Regions from separate parts of the Janibacter alkaliphilus genome, predicted to be linked through region 2. Evidence: riboswitches for the same ligand, from Rfam matches in the RefSeq annotation. Region 2 holds a riboswitch; the other holds the start of a gene.
What was found. Region 2 has a riboswitch for cobalamin ahead of BJY28_RS10485 (VWA domain-containing protein). Riboswitches for the same ligand answer to the same signal wherever they lie in the genome.

Region 1: another riboswitch for cobalamin. It lies ahead of BJY28_RS15160 (ABC transporter substrate-binding protein); the one in region 2 lies ahead of BJY28_RS10485 (VWA domain-containing protein).

The regions. Positions count from the first base shown of each region.
Region 1 covers NZ_JACBZX010000001.1:3,193,939-3,200,490, reverse strand. The annotation lists gene ileS (isoleucine--tRNA ligase) at 1-2,111, shown strand, start outside; cobalamin riboswitch at 2,316-2,493, shown strand; gene BJY28_RS15160 (ABC transporter substrate-binding protein) at 2,537-3,544, shown strand; gene BJY28_RS15155 (FecCD family ABC transporter permease) at 3,541-4,584, shown strand; gene BJY28_RS15150 (ABC transporter ATP-binding protein) at 4,581-5,351, shown strand; gene BJY28_RS15145 ((2Fe-2S) ferredoxin domain-containing protein) at 5,348-6,046, shown strand; gene BJY28_RS15140 (ferritin) at 6,070-6,552, opposite strand, start outside.
Region 2 covers NZ_JACBZX010000001.1:2,163,933-2,170,484, reverse strand. The annotation lists gene BJY28_RS10505 (helix-turn-helix transcriptional regulator) at 1-740, opposite strand, end outside; gene BJY28_RS10500 (RidA family protein) at 844-1,239, shown strand; gene cobM (precorrin-4 C(11)-methyltransferase) at 1,203-1,997, opposite strand; gene cbiE (precorrin-6y C5,15-methyltransferase (decarboxylating) subunit CbiE) at 1,994-3,313, opposite strand; adenosylcobalamin (AdoCbl) riboswitch at 3,499-3,590, shown strand; gene BJY28_RS10485 (VWA domain-containing protein) at 3,659-5,863, shown strand; gene cobO (cob(I)yrinic acid a,c-diamide adenosyltransferase) at 5,863-6,477, shown strand; gene cobBC (bifunctional hydrogenobyrinic acid a,c-diamide synthase/histidinol phosphate aminotransferase CobBC) at 6,509-6,552, shown strand, end outside.

The DNA of each region.
Region 1 (6,552 bases), 1.0 Mb from region 2:
AGGGGGCCGGCAGCGACCAGCCCGGCACCGGCGGGGTCACCACCGGCACCGTGCTGCTGCGCCACGAGACCTACGACCACTCCTACCCGCACTGCTGGCGCTGCCGGCAGCCGCTCATCTACAAGGGCGTCGAGTCCTGGTTCGTCGAGGTCACCGCGGTCAAGGAGCGGATGCTGGCCGCCAACGAGCAGATCACCTGGGTGCCCGAGCACGTCAAGCACGGCCAGTTCGGCCGCTGGCTGGAGAACGCCCGGGACTGGTCGATCACCCGCAACCGCTTCTGGGGCTCGCCGGTGCCGGTGTGGGTCTCCGACGACCCGAACCACCCGCGCACCGACGTCTACGGCTCGTTCGCGGAGATCGAGCGCGACTTCGGCCGCCTGCCGCTGACCGCCGACGGCGAGCCGGACCTGCACCGCCCGTGGGTGGACGACCTGACCCGGCCCAACCCGGACGACCCGACCGGGCAGAGCACGATGCGCCGGGTCGAGGACGTGCTCGACGTCTGGTTCGACTCCGGGTCGATGAGCTACGCCCAGGTGCACTACCCCTTCGAGAACCAGGACTGGTTCGAGAGCCACTTCCCGGGCGACTTCATCGTCGAGTACATCGGGCAGACCCGGGGCTGGTTCTACACGCTGCACATCCTGGCCACCGCGCTCTTCGACCGGCCGGCCTTCTCCAGCTGCATCAGCCACGGGATCGTGCTGGGCAACGACGGGCAGAAGATGTCCAAGTCGCTGCGCAACTACCCGGACGTCTCGGAGGTCTTCGACCGGGACGGCGCCGACGCGATGCGCTGGTTCCTCATGTCCTCGCCGATCCTGCGCGGCGGCAACCTCGTCGTCACCGAGGAGGGCATCCGCGAAGGGGTGCGTCAGGTGCTCATCCCGCTGTGGAGCTCCTGGTACTTCTTCAGCCTCTACGCCAACGCGCTCGGCGGCCCGGACGGCCCCGGCTACGAGGCGCGCTTCAGCACGGACTCGCCGCACCTGCTGGACCGCTACCTGCTGGCGAAGCTGGGGGAGTACGTCGCGGACAGCCAGGCTCGCCAGGACGCCTACGACATCGCCGGCGCCTGCGAGGCCACCCGCGGCTTCACCGACGTGCTGACGAACTGGTACATCCGCCGCAGCCGGGAGCGGTTCTGGGCGGCCGACGGCGACGAGGCGGCGCGGGCCGAGGCCGAGCACGCCTGCAACACCCTCTACACCGCGCTGGAGACGCTGTGCCGGGTGGCCGCGCCGCTGCTGCCGCTGGTCACCGAGGAGGTCTGGCGCGGGTTGACCGGCGGGCGCTCGGTGCACCTGACCGACTGGCCGGACCCGCCCGACTACCCGGCCGACCACGAGCTGGTCGTCGCCATGGACACCGCCCGGCAGGTCTGCTCGGTCGCCTCCTCGCTGCGCAAGGCGCACCAGCTGCGCACCCGGCTGCCGCTGCGCGACCTCACCGTCGTCGTGCCCGGCGCGGCCGCGCTGGCCGAGCTCGGCACGGTGATCGCCGAGGAGGTCAACGTGCGCCAGGTCAGCCTGCTCGACCTCGACGACCCGGCCGCGGCCGGCTTCGGCGTCAGCGAGCGGCTCACCGTGCACGCCCGGGCGGCCGGGCCGCGGCTGGGCAAGCAGGTGCAGCAGGCCATCAAGGGCAGCAAGTCCGGCGACTGGTCGGTCGCCGACGACGGCACCGTCACCGCCGGCGGGATCACGCTCGTCGAGGGGGAGTACACCGTCGAGGCGGTCGCCGAGGACGACGGCTCCGGGGCGCGGGCGACCGCGGTGCTGCCCGGCGGCGGCTTCGTCGTCCTCGACACCGAGGTCACCGAGGAGCTCGCCGACGAGGGCCTGGCCCGCGACGTCGTCCGGGCCGTGCAGGACGCCCGCAAGCAGGCCGGGCTGGACGTCTCGGACCGGATCAGCCTCACCGTGACCGGCACGGGCCGGGTGTGGGAGGCGGTCGTCGCCCACCAGACGCTCGTGATGAACGAGACCCTGGCGGTCCAGTTCGGCTCGGCCGGCGACCTCGACGTGCTGCCGCTCGGCGACGGGGTTGTCCAGGCCGAGCTGGCCGGCGGCGAGACGGTGCGGGTGCGCCTGGACAAGCGCGCCTGACCCTCGCGCCCCGGGGATCGACAGTCCTAGGACTGTCGCCCTGGACCGCGCGCGCGGCCGGTCCGGGCAGACAATCCTAGGACTGTCGCCCGGGCGCGAGCGCGACCCGTCCTGGCGGACGTAAGCGGTCCTGGGGCGCTGGGAGACACGGGCGGTACCCAGGGGTGGCTGGCTCGGCCTCCTGCCGGGCGCGGTCTGAGCGAGCGCTATGCTCGCTGGGTCGGTCGCACGAGAGTGCCAGGGAATCCGGTGCGAACCCGGAGCTGACGCGCAGCGGTAAGAGGGACGTCCTCGGCACGACGCCACTGACCCGAAGGGGTCGGGAAGGCGCCGAGGGCGGTCGATCTCGAGTCCGAAGACCTGCCGACGCATGTCCATCCGTCGGTGAGCCTCGCGACCCAGGCTCCGAGAGAGAGAAGCCCTCTGTGCTGCCACGCACCGTGCTGCCACGCACCCCTGCCACCCTGCTGTCCCTGACCTGCGCGCTCGCCCTGGCCGGCTGCGCCGGTGCCCCCTCCGAGGGCGAGGACGGCTCGTCCTCGGACGCCTCGGCCCGATCCGTCACCTACACCAGCTGCGGCCAGGAGCGGACCCTGGACGAGGCGCCGACCGCTGCGGTCACCCTGAACCAGGGCGCCACCGAGGTCATGCTGGCGCTCGGCCTCGAGGACCGGATGGCCGGCACCGCCTACATCGACGACGGCGTCTCCTCGCGGTGGCAGGAGGCCTACGACAGCGTCCCGGTGCTGGCCGAGGAGTACCCCAGCCTGGAGCAGCTGCTCTCCGTCGAGCCCGACCTGGCCTACGCCTCCTACGGCAGCGCCTTCGCCGACGACGGGGTGGCCAGCGAGGATGAGCTGGAGCAGGACGGCATCGGCACCTACCTCAGCCCCTTCGGCTGCGGCGACGACGCGGAGCGGCCGGAGACCACCTTCGAGAACGTCTGGTCCGAGATCGAGACCGTCGGCACCATCTTCGGCGTCGAGGACACCGCCACCGAGCTCGTCGACGGCCAGCGCGAGCAGCTCGACGAGGTGCGCGAGCAGGCGAGCGGCGAGGGGACGGACATCCTCTGGTACGACTCCGGCGACGACACCCCCTTCGTCGGGGCCGGCGAAGGGGGCCCGCAGCTGCTGATCGACGCCGTGGGCGGCACCAACATCTTCGCCGACCTCGAGGGCGGCTGGGCGGACGGCTCGTGGGAGGACGTCGTGGACGCCGAGCCGGACGTCATCGTCGTCCCCGACGCGGCCTGGTCCAGCGCCGAGGAGAAGGTGGAGCACCTCGAGTCCGACCCGGTGCTCTCCGAGCTGGACGCGGTGCAGCAGGACCGGATCGTGGAGATCACCTACAGCCAGGCCACCCCGGGCGCGACCATGGTCGAGGGGGCGCAGAGCCTGTCCGACGGGCTCGCCGAGCTCGACGCCTCGTGACGCCGAGGGTGCGCGGGGCGGCCGTGCCGGCCGTCGTGCTCGCCCTGCTGCTGCTCGGCAGCGTCCTCGTCGCGGTCGGTCTCGGCTCGGTCCGGCTGCCGCCGGCCGACGTCGCCGCGGTGGTGCTGCGCCGGATGCACCTGGTCGCCGGCGACGGGGTGAGCGCCATCGACGACCGCATCGTGTGGCAGCTGCGGCTGCCCCGCGTCGTGGCCACCGCCGCGGTCGGGGCGGTGCTGGCCCTCTGCGGGGTGGTGCTGCAGGCCCTGACCCGCAACGACCTCGCCGACCCCTACCTGCTGGGCATCTCCAGCGGCGCTGCCGTCGGCGCGGTGCTCGTCCTCGTCTTCGGCGTCGGGCTCTCCAGCCTGGCGCTGCCGGCGGCGATGACGCTCGCCTCCTTCGTCGGCGGCCTGGTCGCCCTGGCCCTGGTGCTGGCCATGGCGACCGGCCGGGGCGGGGACCTGCCGCCCAGCCGCACGATCCTCGCCGGCGTCGCCGTCGCGCAGCTGGCCGGCGCCTTCACCTCGCTGGCGATCATGGTCTTCGGCGAGCGGGACCTCGCCCGGCAGGTGCTCAGCTGGACCCTCGGCTCCTTCGCCTCGGTGCGCTGGACGCAGGCGCTGGCGCTGCTCGTGCTCGGCCTCGTGGCGGTGCTCGTGCTGGTCGCGGCCGCCGGGGTGCTGGACGCCTTCGCCTTCGGCGACGTCTCGGCGCAGGCGCTGGGCATCCCGGTCACCCGGGCACGGTGGACGCTGCTCGTGCTCACCGCGCTGCTGACCGCCGGGACGGTCGCGGTGGTCGGGCCGATCGGCTTCGTCGGGCTCACCGTGCCGCACCTGGTGCGGATCGTCGTCGGGCCGACGCACCGGGCGCTGCTGCCGTTGAGCGCCCTGGCCGGGGCGCTGCTCATGGTCTGGGCCGACACCCTGGCACGCACCGTGCGCGAGGGCGAGGAGATCCCGGTCGGGGTGGTGACGGCGGTGCTCGGGGCGCCGCTGCTCGTCGTGCTGCTGCGACGTCAGGCCAGGCGCGGATGAGGATCGTCGCCCAGGAGCTCGGGTGGAGCGTCGGCGAGCGGCCGATCCTCGCCGGCGCGAGCCTGTCGGTGCGCCCCGGTGCCCTCACCACGGTGCTCGGGCCGAACGGCACCGGCAAGACCACCCTGGTGCACCTGCTGGCCGGGCTGCGCACGCCGACCACCGGCCAGGTCACCTACGACGAGCAGCGGCTGGACGGCATCGCCCATCGGGAGCGGGCCCGGCGGGTGGCGGTGGTCGAGCAGCAGCCGAGCACCGGTCTGGAGCTGACCGTGGACCAGGTGGTGGCGCTGGGGCGGATCCCGCACCGGCGCAGCCTGCGCGGTCTGGGCCGGGGCGACGAGCAGGCCTGTGCCGAGGCGATGGCCCGGACCGGGACCGAGCACCTGGCCGGACGCGCCTGGAGCACCCTGTCCGGGGGCGAGCGTCAGCGGGTGCAGCTGGCTCGGGCGCTGGCCCAGCAGCCGGAGGTGCTCTTCCTCGACGAGCCGACCAACCACCTGGATCTGCGGCAGCAGCTGCGCTTCATGGAGACGGTGCGGTCGCTGGCGATCACGACGGTCGCGGTGCTGCACGACCTCGACCTGGCGGTGGCCCACGGCGACGACGCGGTGCTGCTCTCCCGGGGCGAGGTCGTGGCCGCCGGCGCGGTCGGCGACGTGGTCACCGTGGAGCAGGTCCGGGAGGTCTTCGGCGTGGAGACCGAGATCAGCGAGCACGACGGACGCCACCGGCTGCGGTGGCAGAGGGTGACGGAGGATCGATGAGCACGGACGAGACCGCCCCGGGCGCCAGCACGGAGTCTGCGGAGCCGCCGACGGAGAGCCGGCTGCTGGTGGCGATGGCCTTCACCGACACCCGGCACGAGGACGAGCTGCTGGCGCTGGCGGCGGAGTGCGACGCCACCCTGTGCTACCTGCAGGGCGAAGGGCGACCCACCCTCCCAGCAGCCCTGGACGACCTCGCCGCCGACGGACGGCAACGGTGCACGATCGTGGCCTCCACCGGCCCGGACGGTCTGCGGGCCGGATCCTGGGTCCGGCGGGTGGCCGGCGACTGGGTGCGACGGCACGACGGCCGGCTCGCCGTGAGGATCGCCATGGCGCCCTCCGGCCGACCGGTCACCGCGGCGAGCTACGCGCTGCCCAGCCGACCGGTGCTCGGCACCGAGGCCCCGCTCACCTCGCCGGCGTGGGAGCAGCCCCCGGACTACCACCACCACGTGCTGGTCTGCCGCGGCCCGCGCTGCACCGCTCGCGGGGCGGACGAGACCTGGGACGCCCTGCGCGAGGAGATCGCGCGGACCTGCGAGGGCGACGAGATCCTGGCGGCGCAGACCGGCTGCCTCTACCCGTGCAACCAGGCCCCGGTGGTCAAGGTGTCACCGGGCGAGGCGTGGCACGCCGAGGTCGACGCCGAGCGGGCCCGGGAGCTGGTGCGCGCGCTCTCGGTCGACGGGTGACCGTCGGGCCCAGCAGGTGACGCTCAGGCGTCAGCCATCGGCGGAGCCGTCGGGTCGTCGTCGCTCCCGCTGAGCTCACGCTCGACGTAGTTCTCGATGTCGTTGAGGTCGTCGCCGCTGCGCTGCACCACGGCCAGCAGGTCCTGCATCGTGGCGACCTCCTCGACCTGCTCCTTGATGAACCACTGCATGAACTGCTCGGCGGCGAAGTCGCCCTCCTCGCGGGCGATCTGGGTCAGCGTGTGGATCTGCTCGGTGACCCGGCGCTCCTGCGCCAGCGCGAGCTCGACCGGCGGGACGACCCCGTCGAAGACGCTGGTCGGGGCCTCGACCGCGGGGATCTCCACCGGGGCGTCGACGTCGAGGAGGTAGCGGATCATCATCATGGCGTGGCCGCGCTCCTCCTTCGCCTGACGGAAGAAGAGACCGGCCATCTGCGGCATGGTCAGGGCGTCGTAGTGCGCGGCCACCGCGACGTACTGCTGGTGGGCGGCGAACTCCTCACC
Region 2 (6,552 bases):
TCCTCGCGCACCCGCACCACCACCGTCAGGGTGTCCTCACCCCGGAAGCGCTCGCTGCGCTCGCGCCACAGCGCGGGGAGGTCGATCTCCTCGGCCCGTTCGGCCGGCTCGGCGAGCGCCTCGGCGGCCTGCACCCGGGACAGCCGGTAGGTCCGGTCCTCCCCCGCCGCGGTCGCCAGCAGATAGCTGCGTTCGCCGGCGACGACGAGGCCGACCGGCTCGACGGTGCGCCAGGTCGCCGCCCGGCCAGGACGGGCGTAGCGCAGCCGCAGCTGTCGGCCGTCCAGCACCGCGCGGCGGACCTCGACGAGCACCTCGGCGGGGATCTCCGGCGGGAGCACTGGCCGGGCCAGCAGGTCGGTCTCGGGCGCCACGAGGATGCGGCGGGCGGCCTCCCGCGCCCCTCCGCGGCGCTCCTCGGGCAGCGCGTCAAGGACCTTGCGCAGCGCCGCGGCGTGCGCCCCGCCGAGCCCGAGGGCACGGCCCGACCCGGCCGCGAGCACCGCCACCGCCTGGTCGTCGGTGAGACCGGTGAGCTCGGCCCGGAAACCGGGCAGCAGCGCGTACCCGCCGAGCGGGCCGCGCTCGGCGTAGACCGGCACCCCCGCCGCCGAGAGCGCCTCGACATCCCGCTGGATCGTGCGGGTGGTCACCTCGAGCTCGGCCGCGAGCGCCGTCGCGCTGGTCAGCCCGCGCTGCCGCAGCAGCAGGACGAGCGAGACGAGCCGGTCCGCACGCATGGCGCGAGACTAGGCGAGATACCCGACACAAGGTGTCGCATATGGGCCGCAGGCTGCTCCCGATGGCCCGCACCGGTGGGCCACGGACGGATCGGAGACGAGCATGGAACGCACCGCGGTGAACCCGGTGACCTGGTCGCAGGAGCTGGGCTTCAACCAGGGCGAGGTGGTCAGCGGGCAGCGCCGCACCCTCTTCTGCTCCGGGCAGACGGCGATGGACCCCGACGGGGTGCCGCAGCACGAGGGCGACCCCGCCGGGCAGCTGGCGCTCAGTCTGGACAACCTCGAGGCCGTGCTCGCCGACGCCGGGATGAGCCTGGGCAACCTCGTGCGGCTGACCGTCTACGCCACCGACATCGACGCGCTCATGCCGCACTACGGCGTGCTGGCCGGGCGTCTCGCCGCAGCCGGGGTGGCCCCGCCGACGACGATGCTCCAGGTGGTCCGGCTGGCGGTGCCGGGTCAGGTCGTCGAGCTGGAGGGGACGGCCGTGGACTGACCGGCCGGGCCGCCCTCGGCGCGCGCCCGCCGCGAGGAGTAGAGGTGCGACTCGACGAAGCCCTCGGCCTCCAGCGCCCACCCGACGATGATCACCGCGGCCTGGCGCAGCCCGTGCGCCTCGACCTGGTCGGCGATGTCGCCGAGGCGTCCGCGCAGCACGAGCTCGTCCGGCCCGCTGACCTGCGAGCCGACGACCACCGGACAGTCGGCGCCGTAGTGCGCGGTCAGCTCCTCGGCGAGCCGGCGGGTGTGCCGGATCGCCAGGTGCAGCACGAGGGTGGCGCCGGTGGCGGCGAAGGCGGCGAGCTCCTCCCCCTCCGGCATGGCCGTGGAGTCCCGCTGGGCCCGGGTGAGCACGACCGACTGGGCCACCTCGGGCACGGTCAGCTCGCGCCCGACGAGCGCCGCGGTGGCCGCGTAGGCCGGGACGCCCGGGGTGACGTCCCAGGGCACCCCGGCAGCGTCCAGCCGGCGGGCCTGCTCGGCCATGGCGGAGTAGACGCTGGGGTCGCCGCTGCACAGCCGGGCGACGTCCTCGCCGGCCTCGTGGGCGGCGACCATCCGCGCGGTGATCGCGTCGAGGTTCATGCCCTGGGTGTCGACGAGGTCGGCTCCCGGTGGGCAGTGCGCCAGCACCGCTTCGTCGAGGTAGGTGCCGGCGTAGAGGCACACCGGGCTGGCCTGCAGCAGGCGCGTCGCGCGCACGGTGAGCAGGTCGGCGGCGCCGGGCCCGGCGCCGATGAAGTGGACGGTCATGCCTCTCCTTCGGTGATGCCGGACCGGGTGCGGACCGCGGCGAGCTGGACGACAGGGCGCGCCGGGGTCCACGACAGGTAGCGCCCCAGCGGCCGGGCGTGCTCGACCGACAGCCGGGTCAGCGCCCCGCCGGTGCGGCCGTGCAGCGCGACGAGCACGGCCTCGGTCTGCAGGGTCACGGCGTGCGCGACGAACCGGCCGCCGACCGGCAGCCGCGTCCACGCCTCGTCGGCCAGCTCCTCGGTGAGGCCCCCGCCGACGAAGACCGCGTCCGGGGCCGCGTCGCCGCCGTCCCCGAGCACGACGTCCAGCCCGTCGGCGAGGTCGGCGGTGAGCACGGTGAGCCGGGCCCCGACCCCGAGGTCGTCGGCGGTGGCACGGATCCGGGCCGCGCGCCCGGGGTCGCGCTCGACGCTGGTGCAGCGCGTCCGTGGCGCGGCCAGGCACCACTCGATGCCGACGGCACCGCTGCCGGCCCCGAGGTCCCACAGGTGGCCGCCGTCGGCCGGGCGCAGGTGGGCCAAGGCGCTGGCCCGCACGTCGCGCTTGGTGATCTGCCCGTCGCTGGCGAAGGTGGCCTCGGGTCGCCCGGGCACCGGCCCGAGCGCTGCGGCGGTCGTGGTCTCCGCGCCGCTCTCGTCGGCCGTACCGTCGGTGGATGCATCGTCGGGGGCGGCCTCGACGCAGCACAGCACGAGGTCGGGGGTGCGCGGCAGCTCCCACGTGCTGGCCCGGGAGCGGGCGCTCCCTTCGTCGTCACCGCCGAGGTGCCACCAGGCGGTCACCCGAGAAGCACCCCAGCCCCGGTCGGTGAGCAGCGCCGCCAGCTCGGCCGGCCCGCTGCCGTCGGAGAGGAGCACCACGAGGCGGGCGCCGGGCGCGAGGGAGGGCAGCACCCGACGCAGGTCCCGGCCGACGGTGGTGATCACCTCGACACGCTCGGCGGACCAGCCCATCCGTGCCCGGGCGAGGGTGTCGGAGGCCAGCGAGGGGTGGACCCTCACCTGGTCCGCGCCGAGCAGGTCGATGAGGGTGCTGGCGATCCCGGAGCGAAGGGGGTCGCCGCTGGCGAGCGCGACGACACCGGCGCCCGAGCGGCTGTCGGCGTCGGCGGGCTGGCCGAGCGAGGCGAGCAGGTCCGGCAGACCCTCGCGCAGCGGCCGCGGCCAGGTGCGTCGCTCGGCCGCGACGTGCTCGGGGAGCAGCGCCAGGTGCCGCTCGCCGCCGACGATCACCCTGGCCCCCTCGAGCAGCGCACGCTCGCCCGGCCCGAGAGCCTCCCAGCCCGCGGCGCTGATGCCCACGACGTCGATCACGGCGCCACTGTAGGCCGCCGACGAGACCGCGCCGCCCGAGGACGACCGTCGGTCGAGGTGTTCCGCGCCGCTCTGGCGGGCGTGGATCACCTCGACCCCACGCGTCACTCGCTGCGCGGCCACCCCCGGTCGCCTCCGCTCACGCTGCACGAGCCCGACCGACGGCGTGTGAGACCATGAGCGGCGACCCCAGGGCGAGGAATCCGGTGCGACTCCGGAGCGGTCCCGCCACTGTGAGACCCCACCGTCGGGGAGAGCCAGGACGTCGCCCGGGGTCACCCGCGCACGCGCCCGTGCCCGGGTCCCGACCACGCGGCGAGCGCGGACACTCGCTTCAGGAGCACGATGCAGCAGCGGACCCCGTACCCCTTCACGGCGATCGTCGGTGCCGACGACATGTCGCTGGCCCTCATCCTCACCTCGATCGCACCCGAGGTCGGTGGCGTCCTCGTGCGCGGCGAGAAGGGCACGGCGAAGTCGACGATGGTCCGCGCCCTCGCGGATGTGCTCCCCACCCAGCCGGTGATCGCCGGGTGCCGCTTCGGCTGCGACCCCTCGGCCCCGGAGCCGGACTGCCCGGACGGCCCGCACCAGAGCGAGAGCGCTGCCGCCCAGGAGCGCCCGGCCCGGCTGGTCGAGCTGCCCGTGGGCGCCACCGAGGACCGGGTGATCGGCTCGCTCGACCTGCGCAAGGCGCTCGGCGCCGGCGAGGCCGCCTTCGAGCCCGGGCTGCTGGCCACCGCGCACCGCGGCATCCTCTACGTCGACGAGGTCAACCTGCTCCACGACCACCTCGTCGACCTGCTCCTCGACGCCGCGGCGATGGGCCGCAACACCGTCGAGCGGGACGGGGTCTCGATCAGCCACCCGGCGCGGATCGTGCTCGTCGGCACGATGAACCCCGAGGAGGGCGAGCTGCGCCCGCAGCTGCTCGACCGCTTCGGGCTGACCGTCGAGGTCGCCGCCAGCCGCGAGCCCCGGGAGCGCACCGAGGTGGTGCGGCGCCGGCTCGCCTACGACGCCGACCCGGCCGCCTTCGCCCGGGACTACGCCGCGCAGCAGGCCGAGCTCACCGCGCGGATCGCCGCCACCCGCGACCGGCTGGACGAGGTGACCCTCGACGACCGGGCGCTGGCCACGGTCGCCCGGGTGTGCGCCGGCTTCGACGTCGACGGGATGCGTGCCGACATCGTCACCGCACGGACCGCTCGCGCGCACGCGGCGTGGCAGGGCCGCACCGAGGTGACCCGCGCCGACATCCGCGCCGCCGCGCTGCTGGCGCTGCCGCACCGCCGACGCCGCAACCCCTTCGACGCCCCGGGCCTGGACGAGGAGCTGCTCGACCAGCTGCTCGACGAGGAGCCGCCGGAGCCCCCGGACGGCGGCGGCGAGGACCCCACGGACGACAGCGGAGACGGTCCGGAGGACCAGGACGACACCCCCGACGGGGACGGCGACGTCGGCTCCCCGGAGCCCGGCCCGCAGGACCCGCAGGGCCACCCGGAGCCCTCCCACCAGCCCGATCCCAGCCGGGCCGAGCACCCCTCGACCGACCAGAGCGCACCCGACCAGGCGGACCAGCCCGCCGACGCGCCGGACAGCCCCGAGGCTCCCCCGGCCGCGGCACCCACGATCGGGGTCGCCGCCGCGGGCACCCCCTACCGGGCCCGCCGGTTCGCCGTCCGGGGCACCGGCAGCGGACGCAGCGGGCGCCGCAGCGCGGCCTACACCGAGTCCGGCCGCACCGTCGGCGTGCACGCCCCCGGCCACGAGCCGGCCGGCGCCAAGGTGCACCTGCTGGCCACGCTCACCGCGGGCGCCGCCCGCCGGGCCACCACCGGGACGGACGTGGGCGCCGCGTCAAGGTCCAGCGAAGGATCGGGGGCCGGTCTGCGGCTGCAGGCCGGCGACCTGCGCCACGCGGTGACCCGCGGCCGCGAGTCCAACCTCGTGCTGCTGGCCGTCGACGCCTCCGGCTCGATGGCCGCCCGCCGGCGGATGGACGAGGTCAAGACCGCCGTGCTCTCGCTGCTCATGGACGCCTACCAGCGGCGCGACCGGGTGGGGCTGATCACCTTCCGCGGGGAGGGTGCCGAGCTGGCGCTGCCGCCGACCACCTCGGTGGACGCCGCGGCCGCGCGGCTGGAGGACCTGCCGCACGGCGGCCGCACCCCGGTCGCCGAGGGCCTGCTCGAGGCAGCCCGGGTGATCGCCCGCGAACGCATCCGCGACCCCCGCCAGCGCGCCCTGCTGCTCGTGCTCACCGACGGCCGGGCCACCGCCGGCGAGGACGCCCTGGCGCGGTCCCGCCGCGTGGCCGACTCGTGGTCGCGCAGCGCCGCCGCCGACACCGACGTCGTCGTCATCGACTGCGAGACCGGTCGCTTCCGGATGGGTCTGGCGGCCGACCTGGCCCGCCGGATGCGCGCCGAGCACGTGCCGCTGGAGCAGGTCGCCGCCGGAGCGATCGTCGATGTCGTCGACGAGCACCGCGCGCGCCCCGACGGCACCGCCGGACCGCACCGCACCGACCGCAGGAGCGCCGCCTGATGCCCCAGGGACAGGTCCCCACCACCCCCGACGACGGCCGCACCACCCGCCAGCGGCGGCACAGCCCGCTGGTGGTCGTCCACCACGGCGCCGGCAAGGGCAAGTCCACGGCCGCCTTCGGCCTGGCGCTGCGCGGCTGGAACCAGGGCTGGTCCACCGCGGTCTTCCAGTTCGTCAAGAGCGCGAAGTGGCGGATCGGCGAGGAGCAGGCGCTGACCACCCTCGGCCGGGTGCACGAGCAGACCGGCGAAGGGGGCCCGGTCGAGTGGCACAAGATGGGCTCCGGCTGGTCGTGGTCGCGCAAGGCCGGCACCGAGGAGGACCACGCGCGCGACGCCCGCGAGGGGTGGGCCGAGATCCAGCGACGACTGGCCGCCGAGCAGCACCAGATGTACGTCCTCGACGAGTTCAGCTATGTCCTGAAGTGGGGCTGGGTCGACGTGGCCGAGGTCGTCGAGACCCTGCAGCAGCGCCCCGGCTACCAGCACGTCGTCATCACCGGCCGCGACCCGCACCCGGACCTGCTGGCGATCGCCGACGTGGCCACCGAGATGACCAAGGTCGCTCACCCCTTCGACAAGGGGCAGAAGGGGCAGAAGGGCATCGAGTGGTGACCGGACGCCGTACGACGGGAGGTGCACGGTGGTGAGCACCCCGCGCATCGCCGTCGCCGCCCCGGCCTCCGGCCA